Regions from separate parts of the Lacticaseibacillus styriensis genome, predicted to be linked through region 2. Evidence: predicted binding sites of a transcription regulator. Region 2 holds the regulator's gene; each other region holds the start of a gene.

Region 1 (4,651 bases), 1.5 Mb from region 2:
CCAAGTAAATCAGGATCCCCGATATACCTTCTCAGTCGTCCAATCGCCATCCATACTCTCAAGCGTGACCACAATCTGCTTGACCGGATGATAGATGCGCTTGGCCTGCCCCTTAGGAATCATTAAAGCCGCAGTGAACGTTTTAGATGGATTGACAAAGCCCAGTCGCGTGTAGTTCCGGTCTTTTAACCAAAAACGATAACCGATTAAAGCAGCGTGATCACCCGAGCGCGTTGTCCCTGTGTAGCGATAAATCATACCCTGCCATTTAAAATAAACGCTGTTGGCATTCCGCCCCAAATAAGTCACAGGGGCGGTGACTTGCCGGTGTGCATACATGGGCAATGTTTTAAAAGCCGGATACTCATTTAGTCCTTGGTACGCTTCAATGGCGCTATCAGGAACTGGCACAAGTCGGAAAAAAGAGGCTTTTTTGACTCGTATTTGGGGCGTAATCTGCTTGGCCCACTGATTGAACTGGACATTCGCGGCGCTGGTTGTCCGAACCCAGCTGTACCTGGCCAACCCAAGACAGATGAAAATAAACGGTACAATAACTGCCCATTTCCATTTCAACCGATTCGGGACATAAACGCCAATGATTACAATAATATTCACAATGAGCAAAATGACAACGATAGCGAAAAATAGCCAACCATTGTTCCATTGCTCGGCTGACTGCCACTGACTGGCGGTAAATGCATTGGCAACCATGCTGCACCCCCCGAATCGTTTGTCTTCTTCAAAACAGCGCTTCAATCTAACAATTAATTGCTTTGCATTTTACACGCAGTCAAATAAAATAAAAAGTCGCAGGTCTCATTTCAGCCAACACAAAACGGCGATCGCAGGAAACTTCTCGCGATCGCCGTTTTACTATGCTGTTACTATTTCATCTTACTTGTCACGCCGGTTAGCCACCTGATTCAGGCTGAACGTGATATGTTTCTTTCGGTGGATAATTTCTTCCTGACGACCGTGAACCATCGGCCGCTTGTTTGGATTGCCGAGGTAGCCGCAGAGGCGCTTGACCACATCGCAGGTTGCCGGGTCGTGGTTGCCGCATTCCGGGCATTCATAACCTTTCGCTGTCGCCGTGAATTCACCCTTGAAGCCGCACTTGAAGCATTGATCAATCGGCGTGTTCGTGCCGAGATAACCAATCTTATCGTAGGCATAGTCCCAAACTGCCTCAAGTGCTTTCGGATTCTGTTTCAGGTTCGGATACTCACAGTAGTGGATGAAGCCACCGGCACTATACTGCGGATAATCCTTTTCAAAATCGAGTTTCTCAAACGGGGTCGGTGATTTGCGGACATCATAATGGAAGCTGTTGGTGTAATATTCCTTGTCCGTAATGTCTTTGACGATCCCGAATTTCTTGGTATCGTCGCGGCAGAAGGTATCGGTGAGCGACTCACTCGGTGTGCCGTAAACCGAAAAATGATAGCCGTACTGCTTTTCCCAGGCTTTGCAATGATCGTCCAACGCCTTGACGATTGAAACGGAAAACGCCTTGGCTTCGGGATTCTTTTCCCATGCTGAACCATAGAAAACCGTGCCGACTTCGTATAAGCCGATGTAACCAAGCGATACCGTGGCGCGGCCGTTTTTGAATAGGTCATCGACGCTGTCTGTGTCAGCCAAACGCTTGCCAAATGCGCCGTACTTGTAAAGAATCGGGGCACTTTCCGGCGTCGCCTGTTTGGTGCGCTCGATCTTATACAGCAGGCCTTCCTTACAGATGCGCATCCGTTCTTCAAAAATCTTCCAGAACTTGTCCTTGTCGCCTTTGGACTCCATGGCAATCCTTGGCAGATTAACCGTGATCACCCCAAGGTTCATCCGGCCGGCGTTGACTTCCTTGCCGGTCTTAGGATCGGTCCAGCCTTGCAAGAAGCTGCGGCAACCCATGGGCGCTTTGAATGAGCCGGTCAGCCGCTTGATGGTATCGTATGACACGACATCCGGGTACATCCGTTTGGTGGCACATTCGATGGCCAGCTGCTTGATGTCATAGTTGGGGTCTTCCGGGTTGAGGTTCAGTCCGCGCTTCAACGTGAAGACCAGCTTCGGGAAAATCGCGGTACGGCGCTCTTTGCCTAAGCCAAGAATCCGAATCTTCAGAATATCCTTTTGAATTTCCCGTTCGATCCAGCTGGTGCCCAAACCAAAGCCAACGGTGACAAAAGGCGTCTGCCCCTGCGTCGAATAAAGGGTGTTGACCTGATATTCCAGTGTTTGCAAGGCATCATAAATATCCTTCTTGGTCTGCTTCACAGCCAACGCTTTCAATTGGGCCGGATCATCAATCACATCGCCGAATTCCTTTAGATGTTTCTGATAATTTTTCTCGGCAAACGGGGCCAGCACCTGATCCGTGCGATCACTGGAGCAGCCGCCATATTGGCTGGAAGCCACATTCGCGATAATCTGGGTCATCTGGGTCACAGCCACCTGAATCGAGTGGGCCGGCTCCACTTCGGCGTTACCGATGCAAAAGCCATGATTCAACATGTAGTCAAAATCAATTAAGCAGCAGTTGGTTTCTGCCATAAACGGGGTGTAATCAAGGTCATGCCAATGAATATCGCCACGCAGATGGGCATTGGCCACAGCTGGCGGCAACATTTTCAGCCCGACCGCCTTAGCCACAGCACCGGCAGTGAGATCGCGCTGGGTCGAGAACACGCGGCTATCCTTATTGGCATTCTCGTTCACCACGCTCTTGTCGCGATTGACAAGCTTCGCCACATTGTAATTGACATCTTGCTTCTGCTTACGCGCCAAATCCCGCTTCAGCCGATATTGCGTATACGCCTCGGCCCAGTCATACTTCTCGGCCGCAATCAGCGTCTGCTCAACCACCGTCTGAACCTCGGCGATTTCAACGTCATCATGATAGCGATCGCGAATTTTGGCCGTCACCGTATCCGTCAAGTGATCAATCGTCAGCACATCACTGGGTGACAGCTCTGCCACGCTCTCCGCCGCCTTTGTAATCGCGGTGCTGATCTTGCTCGCATCAAAATCAACGATGCGCCCGTCTCGTTTCTTGATTTGTGTATAAAATTCAATCATGGCTAATCCCCCAGTACACTGACTTGTTCCGTTTGCACCAATATATATAGTATACAGGATTTTTCTTCAAAAGAAAGCACTAAACTACTAAATTTGGTAGGTAATGACATAATACTATACATGATATAGTGGTTTTGCATCATTTGATTGTTGACGATTGATTTTAAAAATAACTGACCTGTCACCTCAGAACATAACAAGCTTGCATAGTTGCGTCGTTAACGTGTCAGCAAAAAAAGCGGCCGTTCCGCAAGACGATTGTCCACCATCCTGCAAATCGGTCGCATCTCTTATTAAAGTTTCTTTTGATCCAATACCTTAATTGACGCCCCGAACAACCCGAGCGCAATGACAACTGCTATCACCATTGCCGGCCACAGTTTGGTCAAGGCATCAGCATTCACCAGAATTTTCATATTCTCACTTATGAGACTGATCGGATTAAAATGCTGCCATCCCTTGACCATCTGCGCCAGATACAACAACGCCACGATGACAACCGTAAAAAGCAACCCGCCATAGTTATTCGATGCGAGAGTTGAGCCAAACACAAGCAGACTCAAGAAGAAGATGCCAAAAATTGCCAATGGCACGAACGCTAACACCACATGCGGACTGTGAGTATCATGAAAATAATAAGCCGTGTATGCCCAAGTGACCAAAAACGCACTACCAACGCACCAGAGCCACAGCAGCAAACCCACGAATGCCTTGCCGATGATCACTGACCAGCGCGGCAAGCCTTTGGTGACAAGGTTGACTAAGGTACCTTGTTGAATTTCCTGACTCACACAACCGCCAAGCATGAGCGCAAAGACGTAAATGCCGATTTGGGTCATGTTTTTATAGTATTGCGTCCACGAATCTAATGAAGTCGGCGTCGGCATGGCAATCTTCACACCGCCGAGGCCGCCTTTTAATAGCTCGGGCAACAATTTTGCCATCAGCGGGCTTAAAATGCCGAAAATCAAAAATACGACGGTCAAAATCAGGAAGCGGTGGGTGCGCCAACTTTCAAGCAATTCCTTTTTGGTAAAAATCGCTGCGGCTGTCATTGAACCACCTCCATGAAAATCTGTTCAAGATTGGCTTCCTGTTGGCTGAAAGTTAGCGGGATCAGCCGCGCTGCCAGCAATTTGGTCAAAATCTGGTCAGCAGCAGCGGCATAGGCACCTGTGTAGGCAACGGTCACTTCACTGGCACTTTGCGTCACCTGCTGCACATGGTCACGATGTTGTTGCGGCGCTAGTATGGCGGCCGCCTCTTGTGCTTGTGCCGAAGTCTCAAAAGTCAGCTGCACTCTGGGCTTTGCATACTGCTGTTTCAAGTCAGCCAGCGAGGCAGTGACTTGCAAGCGACCATGATGCAGAATCCCGACATGATCGCAAATGCGTTCCACATCACTCAATATATGCGTCGAAAACAAGATGGTGGTCTGTCCACGCAAACTCGCCAGCAACTCTAAAAAATCGGTTCGCCCTTGGGGATCAAGAGCACTAGTCGGTTCGTCACAGATCAACAGCTTGGGCATCGTTAACAGCGCCTGCGCGATCCCAAGCCGCTGCCGCAT
Region 2 (4,651 bases):
TCATGCCAACACAGCGATGAAGATTTTTGGCTTGGATTCACCGGATCAAGTCACGCCGGATATGCGACGGCAAGCCAAGGCAACTAATTTTGGAATTGTTTATGGTATTAGCGACTATGGCCTGGCACAGAATATCGGAATTTCGCGTAAGCAAGCCAAAGCTTTCATTGATGGCTATTTCGAGCAGTATCCTAAGGTTCATGATTACATGGCCAATATGGTTAAAAAGGCGCGCGAAGACGGTTACGTCGAGACACTGTTCCATCGCCGCCGCTATTTGCCGCAAATTCATTCACGTAACTTTAATTTACGTAAATTTGCTGAGCGCACCGCGATGAACACGCCGATCCAAGGCAGTGCAGCGGACATTATCAAAGTTGCAATGATTCGCATGCAAAAAGCGTTAACCGATGCCCATCTGCAAGCCAAAATGCTGTTGCAAGTGCACGATGAACTCATTTTTGAAGCTCCCACCTCAGAAATGGAACAGCTTGGCAAACTTGTGCCTAAGATCATGGACTCTGCCGTGCAACTGGACGTGCCGTTGAAGGTCGATAGCCACTACGGCCCGACTTGGTTTGATGCAAAATAAGGAGAACGGGAATGCCAGAGTTACCTGAAGTCGAAACGGTTCGCCGTTCATTATTGCCACTTATCAAAAACAAACGGATCACCGCGATTAGTACGAATTGGGCGAAAATTCTGATTAATGGCTTGCCAACTTTTCAAAAAGAAGTCGTCGGCGCTGCTGTCACCACGATCGATCGCCGGGGAAAATACCTGTTGATTCGGCTGAACAACGGTGAAACCATTGTCAGCCATTTACGCATGGAAGGTCGCTATTACGTCGTTAGCGATGACCATACGCCATTTGACAAGCACGATCATGTGACTTTTACGTTCCAGGATGGAAGCCAACTGCGCTACCGGGATTTACGCAAGTTTGGCCGCATGCGCTTGATTCATACTGGTCAGGAACAATCGGTGCCGGCGTTGGCAAAATTAGGTCCGGAGCCGACCCCTGCGACGTTTGACGAGGCGGCGTTTGCCCAAAAACTAAAACGCCATCATAAAGCGATCAAATCGGTTTTACTGGATCAGACCGTTGTTGCCGGTATCGGCAATATTTATGCCGACGAAGTTTTATGGTTGAGTCGTTTGAATCCATTGCAGCCAGCTGATACGCTGACAAAAAAAGAAATTCATACCTTACATGACAATATTATCAAGGAGTTAGATGCTGCCATTGCTGCTGGTGGCACCAGTGCTCATACCTACGTGGATGCAAAAGGTAACCGCGGCTCTTTTCAAGATGCCTTGCATGTTTACGATCGGGAAGGGACGCCTTGTGATCGCTGCGGCACACTCATTGTTAAAATCAAAGTCGGCCAACGCGGTACCCACTATTGTCCCCACTGCCAACCTCTGCATCAAAGGAGGCGTCCGGCATGACCTATTTATTGGGTTTGACAGGCGGTATTGCCTCAGGAAAGTCAACGGTGAGTCGAGTCTTTAAAGCAGCTGGCTATCCAGTCGTAGATGCCGATGTGATTGCGCGCCGGATTGTCGAACCCGGTCGGCCTGCACTCGCCCGCATTGTCCAGGCATTTGGGCCACAAGTGCTGCGCGCGGACGGTAAACTCAACCGTGCCAAGCTTGGTGAGATTGTCTTTTCCCAACCGCGACGTTTGGAGGCGCTGAATCAAATTAATCGACCGTACCTGCGCGCGGCGATTAATCAAGCGTTAGAGCAGGCAAAAGCCGGCGGTGCTGCGATTGTAGTTGGCGACATTCCACTTCTTTATGAAGCTGATTATGCCGATGCATTCGATGGTGTTGCTGTGGTCACCGTTGCTCCTGATGTTCAACTGGCCCGGCTGATGGCCCGCGATGGTTTGACAGAAGCCGAAGCCAAAGAACGCATTGCATCACAGATACCCTTGGCGGAAAAAGCGGCCATGGCTGATTTTGTCATTGACAATAACGGAAAATCAGAAGCAACGATTGCCCAAGCGAAAGCCTTAATCCGCCAGTTACAGCACCTATCATAAGCGGCGTGTGCGTGCTATAATTAATTATCAAACTTTGATTAAGAAGGTGGAGTCGTGCAATGTCCCCATTGCCATCATAATAGTTCGCGGGTCGTTGATTCGCGTCCCACAGACGGCGGTCGGGCGATCCGACGCCGGCGCGAATGCGAGAATTGCGGGTTTCGCTTCACGACTTTTGAACGAGTCGAGCAAACCCCGTTATTGGTAATTAAGAAAAATGGTACCAGAGAAGAGTTCAATCGTGAGAAGATTCTGAAAGGGCTGATCCGGGCCGCAGAAAAACGACCGGTCACCATGGAGCAGATGCAAGGGATCGTTGATTCGGTTGAAAACCAATTGCGTGCGATTGGTGAAAATGAAGTTTCCAGTCAAGCCATTGGCGAGTATGTCATGTCCAAGCTAGCAGATGTTGACGACGTGGCTTATATTCGCTTCGCCAGTGTTTATCGGCAATTCAAAGATATGTCCGTCTTCATGCAAGAGCTTCAGGATATGATGAAGAAGGAAAAGACCAAGAAATAGTGAACGTGAAACAAACGGACCTGGGGCAGTTGTCTCAGGTCCGTTGTCTGAAAAGAGGTGAATTCGATATGCAGCGTCCGGATACGTTTATGCCCCAAGCAGGCTTTGTGTTGACCAAGGCAGGTTATTTTAGCGACTTTGATGAAAAGATCGCTATCTCGCTTTATCAACCGCTCGTGGGGCCGATTGCCATGGCGCTTTATCTAAGTCTATGGCAGGAGGTCAAAGACCGCGCTTTGGTGACGGATCGGCGCCCGCAACTCTGGCTGTTGGATTTGTTGGATATCGACATCGATCAACTCTTTGTGGCTCGCGTCAAACTGGAAGCAGTCGGCTTATTGCGAACTTATACGCAAGTCGATTCCCTAGGACGCTATTACGCTTATGAACTTTACCCGCCAGTGCAACCAGATGCCTTTTTTAAAGATGATTTGATGGGCCTGTTGCTTTATGACAAGGTTGGTGAAAAACGGTATGACGAACTGGTTGCACAGTTCAGTCTGAAACCGGTTCGCCGCCCGGAATGGCAGGAGATCACGGCAAACTTTTTGGACGTGTTTCGCTTTGACCACAACTTAAGCGGGGAACCAAGTGCGGTGGTTGCCGCCAAAAAGGCAATGGCTCAAAATCAGCCTCAACTACCGCGGCTTGGTAATGGCGAAGGCTATGACTGGGAACTTTTGCAATCGTTGTTAGCCAACAGCAATATTCAGTCAGGTCAATTAGCCAAACACCAAGAGGCACTGTATCAAATCGCCGGGTTTTACGGGATTCAACCACCTGACTTTGCGCGGCTGATCAGTCGGGCGACGGATGTGATGACGGGCAAAATCGACTTGAACGCGTTGCGGCGGCTGGCCGAGCAAAGTTATACCCGCCAGCAGCCTAAAACTAAGCCGCAACCAGTGGCAACCAAACCACCAAAAGTGGCCAGTGCTGACGAAGCGCTGCTGAAACGGGCGAAAAGCATGCCGCCACGCCAGTTTTTAACCGCAACCAAGCAGGCTAAAAATGACCGGATGTATCCGGCTAATAATGAATTGCGCGCGGTACAGAGCCTTAGTGAACGCAACGTTTTTGATGCCCCCACCATTAATATTTTGATCGATTATATTCTCCGAACGAATGATAGTATCAATCAAGCGTTGATGGATGCCATTGCCAACAGCTGGTTGAAGGCCAACGTGACGAGCCCGGAAGCAGCGTTACAGCAGATTCATACGTTTGAAGAGCAAAAAGCAACTGGAAAAAAGCGTTTTCAAAGCCAATCCAAAGGTGTGCGGCAGGAAAAGCTGCCAGATTGGGCTAAGGAAGGCTATCAACCCAAGAAGAAAAAGGTCAGCGAAGCAGATCGCCAGACGTTGGCTGCTCAACTGGAAAAGTTACGGCAACTCGGTGATAAGGGAGGGACGAACTAATGGAAGATATGCGCAAACGCTTGGCAATGTTAATGGACTCTCGACAGTGGCGGGAGCGGTATTTCAAAATGGTCAAGGCAGCCTTGCAGGATCCTGATGTCCAGACCTTCCTTAAGCAACACGAGGCAGAATTAGCTGATGATGCGATTGATCGCGGCACGGCGAAGATATATGAATTCGTCAGTGAGCGGAACAAGATTGCCCGTGGTGAATTACCATTGGCACCCGGCTATCAACCCACGTTAGTCGTTGCTAACGGGCTGATTGATGTTGCGTATGAGCCGACAGATGCAAAGCTTGCGGCTGACGAAGAGGCCAAGCAGGCGTCGCTAGTGACCTCGGTTAATATGCCCAAAGATATTCACGATGCAAGTCTGACAAGTTACGATCCGACTGATGAGCGAGTAGATGCGCTCTTGGCAGCAAACCGGTTTGTATTGGCAGTGGTCGCCGATCCCAAAACATTTCACCAAGGCCTGTATCTAAGCGGTCCATTTGGCGTCGGTAAAACCTATTTGCTCGGTGCCATTGCCAATGATCTTGCCAGCAAAGGCGGCATTGCCACGACGCTGATTCATGTCCCGACCTTTGTTGTTGAAATGAAGAGTGCCATTGGCAGCAACACGGTTTTGAAAAAAATCGATAGCGTCAAACGTGCGC
Region 3 (4,651 bases), 580 kb from region 2:
ACTTTAACGATCCGCAAAACCGTGCACAAAGCCGTCAATAGACCAAGCAAAGCCACCGCCCGAACAGGCGATGGCTTTTTGGCTGACGTTGGCAGCTTCATTTGGTAACACTCAGGTCAAAAACAACTTTATCGTGGTTCTTGACCGGTTGCGTTGTGGCACCTTTTTTCGCCATCTTGCCGTTGATGGTGTATAGCCAGTAAGTCTTCTTGGCAACATTTTGCTTCTTGCCGGCAATCTCAGTGATAAACCCTTTCGAAGCCTTGACCGACCAACCTTTTTTCAGACCGGTCATCACCACTGACTTTTTGGGTTGGGTAATTTTTTTCTTGGCAAACGCCTTGCCATTTTGCTTCAGCTGATAAGTGACCACAATCTGATTCGGCTTGCTGCTGGATTTGGCAGCGCTGCTCGAATTGTTGCTGCAACCAGCCAGCACAAACATTGCTGCAAAAAAGACAACCAGCGAGCGTAAAGCTTTCTTCAACATAACCTTCAATTTCCTCCGCATTTTTACTTAATCGGGCAAGCGCCGCCAGCACAATCCGTCTGGTCAACTAATTCCAGATCTTTTTGATCATGATTGGCATTTTGGGCGGCAAAAACAGCTGCGACCGATCCGTGAATCTTGGCGCACTTTTGCGTATAGGTGTCAGCATCAATCGGCTCTTTTGGCGCCTGCTTGAAACCTGAACCAACGTACGGCAACATGGATGTTGACTTGATCACGTGCCGATACTGTGACAACAAGCCGGCAATCTGATCGGCTTCTTCCGGCTGGAAGGTGACCGTGCAGCTGACCGCATTATCAGACCAGTATGTCTGCAAGAATGCTTGGGTCGCAATCTGTTCGGCAATCGAAACCGTTCCGGCTGAAGCAAATGCCGGATCGTCAGCATGCGCCGCGCGAATCGGGAACTCAACGACCATCGTGTTCTTGGTGTAAACATCCGGCTCAATATGATAACCGCATGCTTTCAAAGCCGGCAGCAACGGGTCGTTGGCCTGGAACCGAATGCGCTGAATCAGGTAGCCGGCATAATGGAAATGCATGCCTTCTGAAACGCCTGCCAGCTTAGCAACGGTTCCCGATGGCTTAACCGTGGTGTGTTTGCGGGAAGGCTCACAGCCCAATGCATCGGAATAAGCCTGATCCGCATCAACAACCGCGTGATACAAGCCATCCACTGCTTGCTTGATTTCCGGATTATAAATCGGCTTCTCAAGCATTTTACCGGTGTGCGGATCCACAACCGGTTCAAATCCGGACACGACGCGATGACCAAAATCATCCAGGAACCAATCCTGAATTCCGGACATCGAAATGCCGATGCGGCGATTCTTCCTAATAATATCACGGGAAACCTGCCAGTCGTAATTGCTGAAGGTTACTCGCTTGGCATAACGCGTTGCCAACGCAAAGGCCTGCTTCAATTTCCAACCTTGTTGCACCGCAACGACCGGAAAGAGTTCAAACAAGTTGCATGGTTCACCATTGGCCAACGAAATCTCGCCACATGGGTTGGTGCCTTCCACATCCGGATCGTTAGCTGCATTTTCACCATCGACAATCCGGCCGAAGCGGCGTGATAAATCGAGGTTCACAACGCCCGGTTCACCGTTTTTGGCAATGGCTGTCGCAATCGGTGCATAAGCGTCAAACTGCGTATCAATCGCGACACTGTTGTTAGATGCCCAGCGGTGATGATAAAGCTTTTTTTGATCCTGCTTCATCGTAATGAACGCGTCATCATCGGCCGATCCTAACGACATTTCCGCGGAACGCCGCACATTGCCGGCCACCACTGTCTTGCCGATCAAGTTGCCGATATCCGTAGCGTCAACCGCGGTCAACCGCTGGCCAACCCGCGCATTGAGCACCTTGTTGATATCCAGCAACATCTCGACTAATGGCATCGGACCGGAAGCCGTGCCGCCAAAGCCATGAATCCGGGCGCCTTTTGGCCGAATCCGACTGATATCCAGCACCAGTTTGGTCTGACCACTAGGATTAGTCGTCGCAAAATGATGATCAATCACCTTGGCGTTGGCTAAAACCCAGCCTTCACGGGTATCCGGCAAAACGTAGCGATCATTATGTTCGGCTGCATGCGCCTGTTCCCAAGCCTCTCGATCAACCGCACCCATTTTCAGCGATTCCGCGTAGCTAGCACTGTTGCGATCAATCACAATCGTCAAGTCAACGGCGTTTGCGACCGGCGGCAACTTGGCAATGTTGTCTTTGGTGACGGAAAAACCGACGCCGCCGCCTTTCATTAATTCATCAAACATAAAGGAATACGGCATCGAGACAGCAGGCTGGTCAGCCGAAAAATCCGTCGGCACAATATGCGACTCACCATACGGTTGCGGACGAATGGCAATGAACCAGCAATTATTCAAGGCATCGCCATTACGCTTTTGATAATCGGTTCCGGAAATCCACAGATTGCGGCCAGATGGCGTGCCAGCCAACCCGTAAATAAGCTTGAAAAGATTCCGTGCCTCTTTTTGCAGTTCGTCCACGACTTCTGAATCAGGATTGGCTGTATGTAACCGCGGATCAAGGTTAATATTCCCCTCAACCACTCGCTTGACGGTTTCATCCCAATTCTCGGTCCGTTGTTGATCCGGCAACCACCGGGCATAGGTCCGCTTATACGTGACCCACCCCAGTTCGCCCCAGTGTGGTTTAATTTCTTTCTTGACCTCGGCAATAAAATCAGGTGCCAAGGTGATCGGTTTCATCATAACTTGCATAGCTGTCCCTCCCGTATACAAGATATGGTATAGCCAAACGAACCTAATATCAAGATATAGGTTAATCAATAACAAATTGTTAATGTTGGCAACCACCTGGCCAACGCGGGATGCACGGCTTTTTAAAAATAATGACGAAATTAAAAAATCGCCAGCGCAAGAAATCGCTGACGACATCTGATCTATTTGCGGATTTAAAAGACCGGTCCGACATACGGCCGCACTAACACATGGTCCAAATCAAGGCTTTTAAGCTCGGTCACATCATTCACAAAGCAGGTAATCGACCCTGCCAGCATCAGATTCATTTTCATCTCGCCAAGCTGAAGCGCCACGATCGGCATATGGTGCGCGTAGGCGTACCCGATCTCAAACGCCGTTCCCGGGTCGGGATTCTCGCCGACATAGTCCAGAATGGCAACCAAAACCGTTGCGCGGTGCAGTCCCTGAATATCTTCACCAAATACCTGCCGCTGCCACCCTGGCGAGTTCGGCGTTAAGCCCGCCTTGTTCGTGTCATCACGCGGTGAAAAAATCGCGGTGACCGATTCATTTGCATGCAAAGCTGCCAAAACCTGATCAAGCCGCTCAATCTGAGCAGGATCAAAAAACGGTGCAGCCAAATATACTTCTGCCATGTTCATTTCCTCCTGGGCGGCTTCTGTCCGCAAACCTTCAACTATCTACTTCAACTAAGCTGCACCTAAAAATCGCGTTGGCGCTGCCATAAATATTCGGCAATATCATGGTCCACCAACCGATTCTCGTGCAGTAGACTATGGGCTGCCCGCGGTCCGCGAATCACAACCTCAGTATAATCTTTGATCCGATCCTTCACCAAATACCGCACGGAAAAGCTGCTGCTGATCGCCACTTCACCATCGTGGCGCCCACCCAACATCAAATCGCCGGCAATATTCAACCACCGTAAATCTGGCGGCAAGTTGGCAATCGAACGTTGAAAATATTGATAGATCGGCGCTGTATGCTCCGGTCCTTGACGGGTCAACGGCCAATTAAGAATCGGCGAACGCCGCGCAACCTCCACATCATTCATCGGTGCGGCAATCGTCACCAGATTCGCCACCGGAACAGCAGGTTGGCTTAATAAATACAGCACCGCCGTCACCCCGCCCATCGAATGCGCGACCAAATTAACCCGGGTAAACGCCTGCTGTTCCTGCAAAGCGACAATCACATGCTTTAACCCGCGCAACTGGGCAGCGGGCCGCACCGTTTTGTCCGTATACAACACCTGAACGGCAGCGTGATGGTTTAGATTCAACTGTCCGCGCAAATGAACGCTGCTATCCGGGGCGACAATGGCCACGACATCCTTGCTCAAGCCATAACGCCGCTGCATACGCCACAACATATGGCCAAACGAATAGCGCGTCCCCAGATGCCCGGGAATAAACAACGTTGGTGTCGGATCCATCACGAGCGGCACCGGCGCATAGCCAGTCCGCGCCAATAGAAAATAGTCGGTCATCACGCCCACAACGACAATCACGCCCAGCGTCACAAGAATCCAGAACCAGCCGCTCATAGGCGTTACCTACAGCTTATCGACTTGATCAAAGTCCAATTCGGCTGTCACTTCACGGTCAAACATTTCCGTAACAACTTTCAACTTCATCTTATCTTTATCAACCGCCGTCACCTTACCATGCATGCCGGTAAAGGCACCATCGATAATCGTCACTGGCTCGCCCACATCAAACTCAACATTCTGATGGCGCGTGCTCATCCCCATCGAATGCAGTACACTGGCAACTTCTTCCGGCAGCAAAGGCGCTGGTTTTGAACCGGCCCCATGTGAGCCGACAAACCCCGTAACTCCCGGCGTATTCCGGACCACAAACCAAGACTGGTCAGTCATCACCATTTC
Region 4 (4,651 bases), 230 kb from region 2:
ATGTCGATGTCGTAGGCACTTTGATAGTAAGGCATGGTGTCATTCGACAAACCGGGTGCCGGGTAATAAATCGTACCGATTTTCTTCTCTTGACGATCCTCAATCCGGTTAACAATCGGCTGCAAGGAGGCACTGGTATCGTTAATATAGCTGATCGAGCCATTAGGGGCCACAGCCATCCGGTTTTGATGATACAAGCCGTCCTTCATCACACTCTCTTTGAGTGCTTCCCAGTCCGCCTGGGTCGGAATGTGAACATCCTTAAACAAATCACGCACCTTGTCGTACTTAGGTGCCCATGATTGTTGGATATACTTGTCAAAATAACTGCCATCAGCGTATTTACTGTTTTCAAAATTATGGAAGGACTCGCCACGTTCTTTAGCAATCTTGTTGGATGCCTTCAACGTGTAATAATTCAGCAACAAGAAATAGATGTTGGTGAAATCAAGACTTTCCGGTGAACCATAATACATATGGTTCTTAGCAAAGTACGTGTGCAAGCCCATCGCACCAAGGCCGATGCTGTGCGCCATGTGATTACCGTGCTGAACAGATGGCACAACGTCGATATTGCTGTGATCGGTGACATAGGTCAATGCCCGAACCATGGCTTCAACGCTGTGACCAAAATCGCGACTATGCATCAAATTAGGAATATTCGTGCTGCCCAGGTTGCAGGAAACATCTGTCCCTAAGACTTCATATTCCTGTTTGTTGTTGAGCTTGGACGGTACCTGCACCTGCATGATTTCCGAGCACAGGTTGCTCATGATGATTTTGCCATCGATCGGGCTCGCATTGTTGGCAGTGTCGATGTTGATGATGTAAGGATAGCCGGATTCCTGCTGCAATTTGGAAATTTCATTTTCCAGATCGCGGGCCTTGATCTTGTATTTCTTAATGTCCGGATTGGCCACCATGTTGTCGTATTCCTTGGTAATGTCCACATACGAAAATGGCTTGCCATAAGCCCGTTCAACCGAATAAGGGGAGAACAGATACATATCGGCGTTGTCCTTAATAAGCTCGTAATACTTATCAGGGACAATCACGCCGAGGCTAAGGGTCTTCACCCGATACTTTTCATCCGCATTTTCCTTCTTGGCACCCAGGAAACTGATGATATCAGGATGGAAGACATTCAAATAAACCACACCGGCACCTTGACGTTGGCCCAGTTGATTGCTGTAGGAAAAAGAATCTTCCAACAACTTCATGACCGGCAATACGCCACTTGCAGCACCGTCAATGCCTTTGATTGGCGCACCGGCTTCACGCAGATTCGACAGCGTCAGGCCAACCCCGCCACCAATTCGTGACAACTCAAGGGCAGAGTTAATCGCGCGGCCAATCGAATTCATATCATCGGTAATTTGCAGTAGAAAACAGGATACCAGTTCACCGCGGCGTTGCCGACCAGCGTTCAGGAATGATGGGGTAGCCGGCTGATACCGCTGATGGATCATTTCATCCGCTAAGTCAACCGCTAGCTGCTCATTACCATCCGCAAAGAAGAGGGCATTGGCAAACACCCGATCTTTGTAATCTTCAAGATACTGAGTGCCATCGTCGGTCTTTAACGCATACTGAGCGTAATACTTATAGGCCGCCATGAAGGACTTAAACTGAAAATGCTGGGCCGTCAGAAATTGATCCAGCTTTTCCAGGAAGGCCGGCTGATACTTTTTTAAAAAGTCGGCTTCATAATAGTGATGGTCAACCAAATACTTCAAGCGCTCTTGTAGCGACGAAAACTTCATCGTATTTGGCGCCACATTTTCAGTCAAAAAGGCTTGTAAGGCTTCCTTGTCCTTATTGAGCGGAATTTGGTCGTTAACGGGAATATTGATCTCGTTGTTAAGGGCGTAATAAGTAACCTCGTCCGGACTGATTGTTTTTAATGACATGCTAATCCCTGCTTTCACTGCAATTTATCTTCATTCGGTTAAGTTCGATGCGATAAAAAAACTGGCTGTTCAGACAGCCAGTTGCTTCAAGGCATCCGGTCGAAACCCGGAGAATGAATCAAGCCCATCTGCTTCAAGAACAGGAACCTGCTGGAATCCCTTTTTCTTTAAGTAATCGATGTATTCAGGTTCCTCGTTGATGTTGTGTTCCGTAAATGGAATCTTGTGGGTATCGAGGTAGCGCTTTGTCATCCGGCATTGTGGACAGCCATTGCGCGTGAACAGTGTGATGTTACGCATAGGTATCATCCTTTCTTGTTATCTTATGTAGTTTAGAATACTCAATATTGGGGTGCATGTCAATGAAAAACACCATATCTTGGGGCTAATTTTTTTGATGCCCCAAAGCATATGGTGTCGACTTGATTTTCGCTTACTTTTAGTATAGCAAGAATGCATGTCAGACGCCAGTGCTAATCAATCATAGACTGACTTAAAGTGGCGAAAGCCTGTCCGCTAAGGAAACAGGCGTCTGAGACAAGTACACAAGCATCATTTATCCGGTTGCCGATCTTCTTTGCTATACTATAGCAAAAATTTGGAAAGGGAGTCGTCACCATGGCGTTTGAAGAATTGTTCCTAGACCGCGAAGAACGCGAGCGGTTGGCGCTTTATGGCGATTTGCGAGACGCGCCTAATCGGCAAATGAATATTGCAACGGCAGCGATGGCCCGCGGCGAGAGCTACCGGCAACTGCGACGGCAAATGGCGAAGGTCGCCGAGGATTTACATGCAATTGATCCTGATGCACCACCTTTATTACGTAGAGGGGATGGCAATATGACGGCACCGCCTCCGATTAGTCGCGTTCGTTACCGGATCTTTTTGTTTCGCCGATCGCTTCCGGGAAAACTCTTGGTCAAAACATTGATGCAACCTGATTTAACGTTGCCCATGTTATTAGAAGAAACCGGTTTCTCACGAGCAGCTTTTTTCCGACGGATTTCCGCATTACGCGGGTACTTGCGCCAAAAAGAGGTCACCATTAATCTCACGCCTTTGGCACTTGCCGGCGCAGAGCCGCGAATTCGCCAAGTTTATCGCCAATTATTGTGGCAGCTAGTCGACACCCAGGATCCACTGTTTGCCACGATGATGCCGCAGTCCCGCCAGCTGGTTCAGTCTTTGCAGGCAGCCGGTTTGATTCGACCGGACTTCTCCGTCAAGCAACTTCAATTTTCGGCCAACATTAATCTGTATCGACTGCAGGCGAATCATTCAATCAGCAACACCCTGAATTTCGCGGCATTACAACCTCGCCCAGTGTTGCCTGAGGAGCTGCCAGATGTCTTGGCACATTTACCCCGTGAAGTGGCGGAAGCCGAAATCCTTTATTTGTATCTCGGGCAGTGGCGGATTCCGCGTTTCCACACTGAACAACAATTCGACGCTGCCGGATTTGTCGGTTACCATGTTGCCCACAATACCTCGGCGTGGCAGACCGTCGAAAAAATCCGCACCGAATTCAGTCGGCATCTAATCGGTATTTCACCAGCAGTTTCCAAAGATCTGGCCTTAGCCGGCAATTTATTGAAAATTCTGATCAGTGAACGGATTTTTCCTGATGGCGCGTATATCGACTTAGCGAAAACCGCCGGCCCAATGCGGCCGCTTTTTCCACGTCTTGGCAAGGCGATTGAAGCCTTTTTTGCTCGAGAAGAACCGGATGAGAGAGTCCGTTCAGAGATCATTGACGGCTTCTATCAATTGCTTTGGCCGTTCATGACCGAAAGTGCGGTTGCCAATAAGCTAAAAGTAGCGCTTGATCCACTGATGCCCCAGCCTTTATACGAAACCGTGCGGCTGAATCTTGTGCATCCCGCATACATTCGCCTAGTTACCATTAACCAACATCCCGATTTCGTGATTTCCGCGCATACTTTGGCTGCAAGCGAGGAATCCATTGTACCTGATACCCCGGTCTTTTATCTAGACAGTGAGCGCTTTGAAAGCTGGTCTGCGCTTTATCAAGTATTATTTCGACGCTCACGCCAGCAGTTTCATCTCTGAAAAATGGGCAGGCATCACCGACGCAAACTTTAATAGATTAGTAAAAACGCTGTTACCGATGCTTTTGGTAAAATAGGCGGCGTTGATGAAAATCCGGCGTAGGTGCATACTAAAAGTATTAGGAGATGACTGCGAACATGAAACGTGACAAGAAAGCAGACGAGGCCGCTGTCGTTGATATGAATGACACGCTGATGGACTATGCCCATAAACGCCAGCCACATGTCGAAGATCTGGCTGAAGAATTAGCTAACCGCGCTAAAGATGATCTGAATGCCATTGATGCCTACCTAAAAGATGGGGGCGAGGCCCGCAAAGAATATCAGGCTATTGCGGAAGGTTACCTGCGCGACAAATATAACCTGGAAGGCGACGAGTTAACGACTGCCCGTGACACACTTGTCCAAGCTGCCATCCACTATCTTCTCGGCCACACCAAGGCACTAGACGATTGGCAACGGTAATTAGCCGACTCGTCAAGTCTTCTCAAGTGCTATTCTGGCGATCAGCCAAACACCTATGCTTATTCTGAAAAATACCATATTTTAAACCGCAAAAACGCCGCCTCAACACACCATGCTGAAGCGGCGTTTTTGTGACAACATTGTTCAATTTTTGATGACTTACAGGCTGGCTTACAAAATCGGCGACAGAAGCCGGGAAAAGTCCTG

The links. Region 2 encodes NrdR, which represses ribonucleotide reductase genes. Its sites were predicted from a motif close to ACACNATATATNGTGT; they were not measured.
Region 1: nrdD (anaerobic ribonucleoside-triphosphate reductase) is a predicted target of NrdR. The motif match lies at 3,119-3,134, and genes of this name have one in related genera.
Region 3: nrdJ (ribonucleoside-triphosphate reductase, adenosylcobalamin-dependent) is a predicted target of NrdR. The motif match lies at 2,776-2,791, and genes of this name have one in related genera.
Region 4: nrdH (glutaredoxin-like protein NrdH) is a predicted target of NrdR. The motif match lies at 2,280-2,295, and genes of this name have one in related genera.

Annotation. Positions count from the first base shown of each region.
Region 1 covers NZ_CP132483.1:141,641-146,291, reverse strand. The annotation lists gene LACSTY_RS00650 (helix-turn-helix transcriptional regulator) at 1-8, shown strand, start outside; gene LACSTY_RS00645 (hypothetical protein) at 10-714, opposite strand; gene nrdD (anaerobic ribonucleoside-triphosphate reductase) at 898-3,081, opposite strand; gene LACSTY_RS00635 (ABC transporter permease) at 3,375-4,136, opposite strand; gene LACSTY_RS00630 (ABC transporter ATP-binding protein) at 4,133-4,651, opposite strand, start outside.
Region 2 covers NZ_CP132483.1:1,731,728-1,736,378, reverse strand. The annotation lists gene polA (DNA polymerase I) at 1-592, shown strand, start outside; gene mutM (DNA-formamidopyrimidine glycosylase) at 604-1,452, shown strand; gene coaE (dephospho-CoA kinase) at 1,449-2,051, shown strand; gene nrdR (transcriptional regulator NrdR) at 2,106-2,573, shown strand; gene LACSTY_RS08335 (replication initiation and membrane attachment family protein) at 2,642-3,991, shown strand; gene dnaI (primosomal protein DnaI) at 3,991-4,651, shown strand, end outside.
Region 3 covers NZ_CP132483.1:2,315,860-2,320,510, forward strand. The annotation lists partial or broken gene LACSTY_RS10885 (ECF transporter S component) at 1-101, opposite strand, end outside; gene LACSTY_RS10890 (DUF4430 domain-containing protein) at 98-487, opposite strand; gene nrdJ (ribonucleoside-triphosphate reductase, adenosylcobalamin-dependent) at 514-2,760, opposite strand; gene LACSTY_RS10900 (nucleoside 2-deoxyribosyltransferase) at 2,955-3,398, opposite strand; gene LACSTY_RS10905 (alpha/beta fold hydrolase) at 3,464-4,309, opposite strand; gene nusG (transcription termination/antitermination protein NusG) at 4,319-4,651, opposite strand, start outside.
Region 4 covers NZ_CP132483.1:1,500,904-1,505,554, reverse strand. The annotation lists gene nrdE (class 1b ribonucleoside-diphosphate reductase subunit alpha) at 1-1,910, opposite strand, end outside; gene nrdH (glutaredoxin-like protein NrdH) at 1,980-2,210, opposite strand; gene LACSTY_RS07215 (helix-turn-helix domain-containing protein) at 2,529-3,980, shown strand; gene LACSTY_RS07210 (hypothetical protein) at 4,118-4,444, shown strand; gene cls (cardiolipin synthase) at 4,616-4,651, opposite strand, start outside.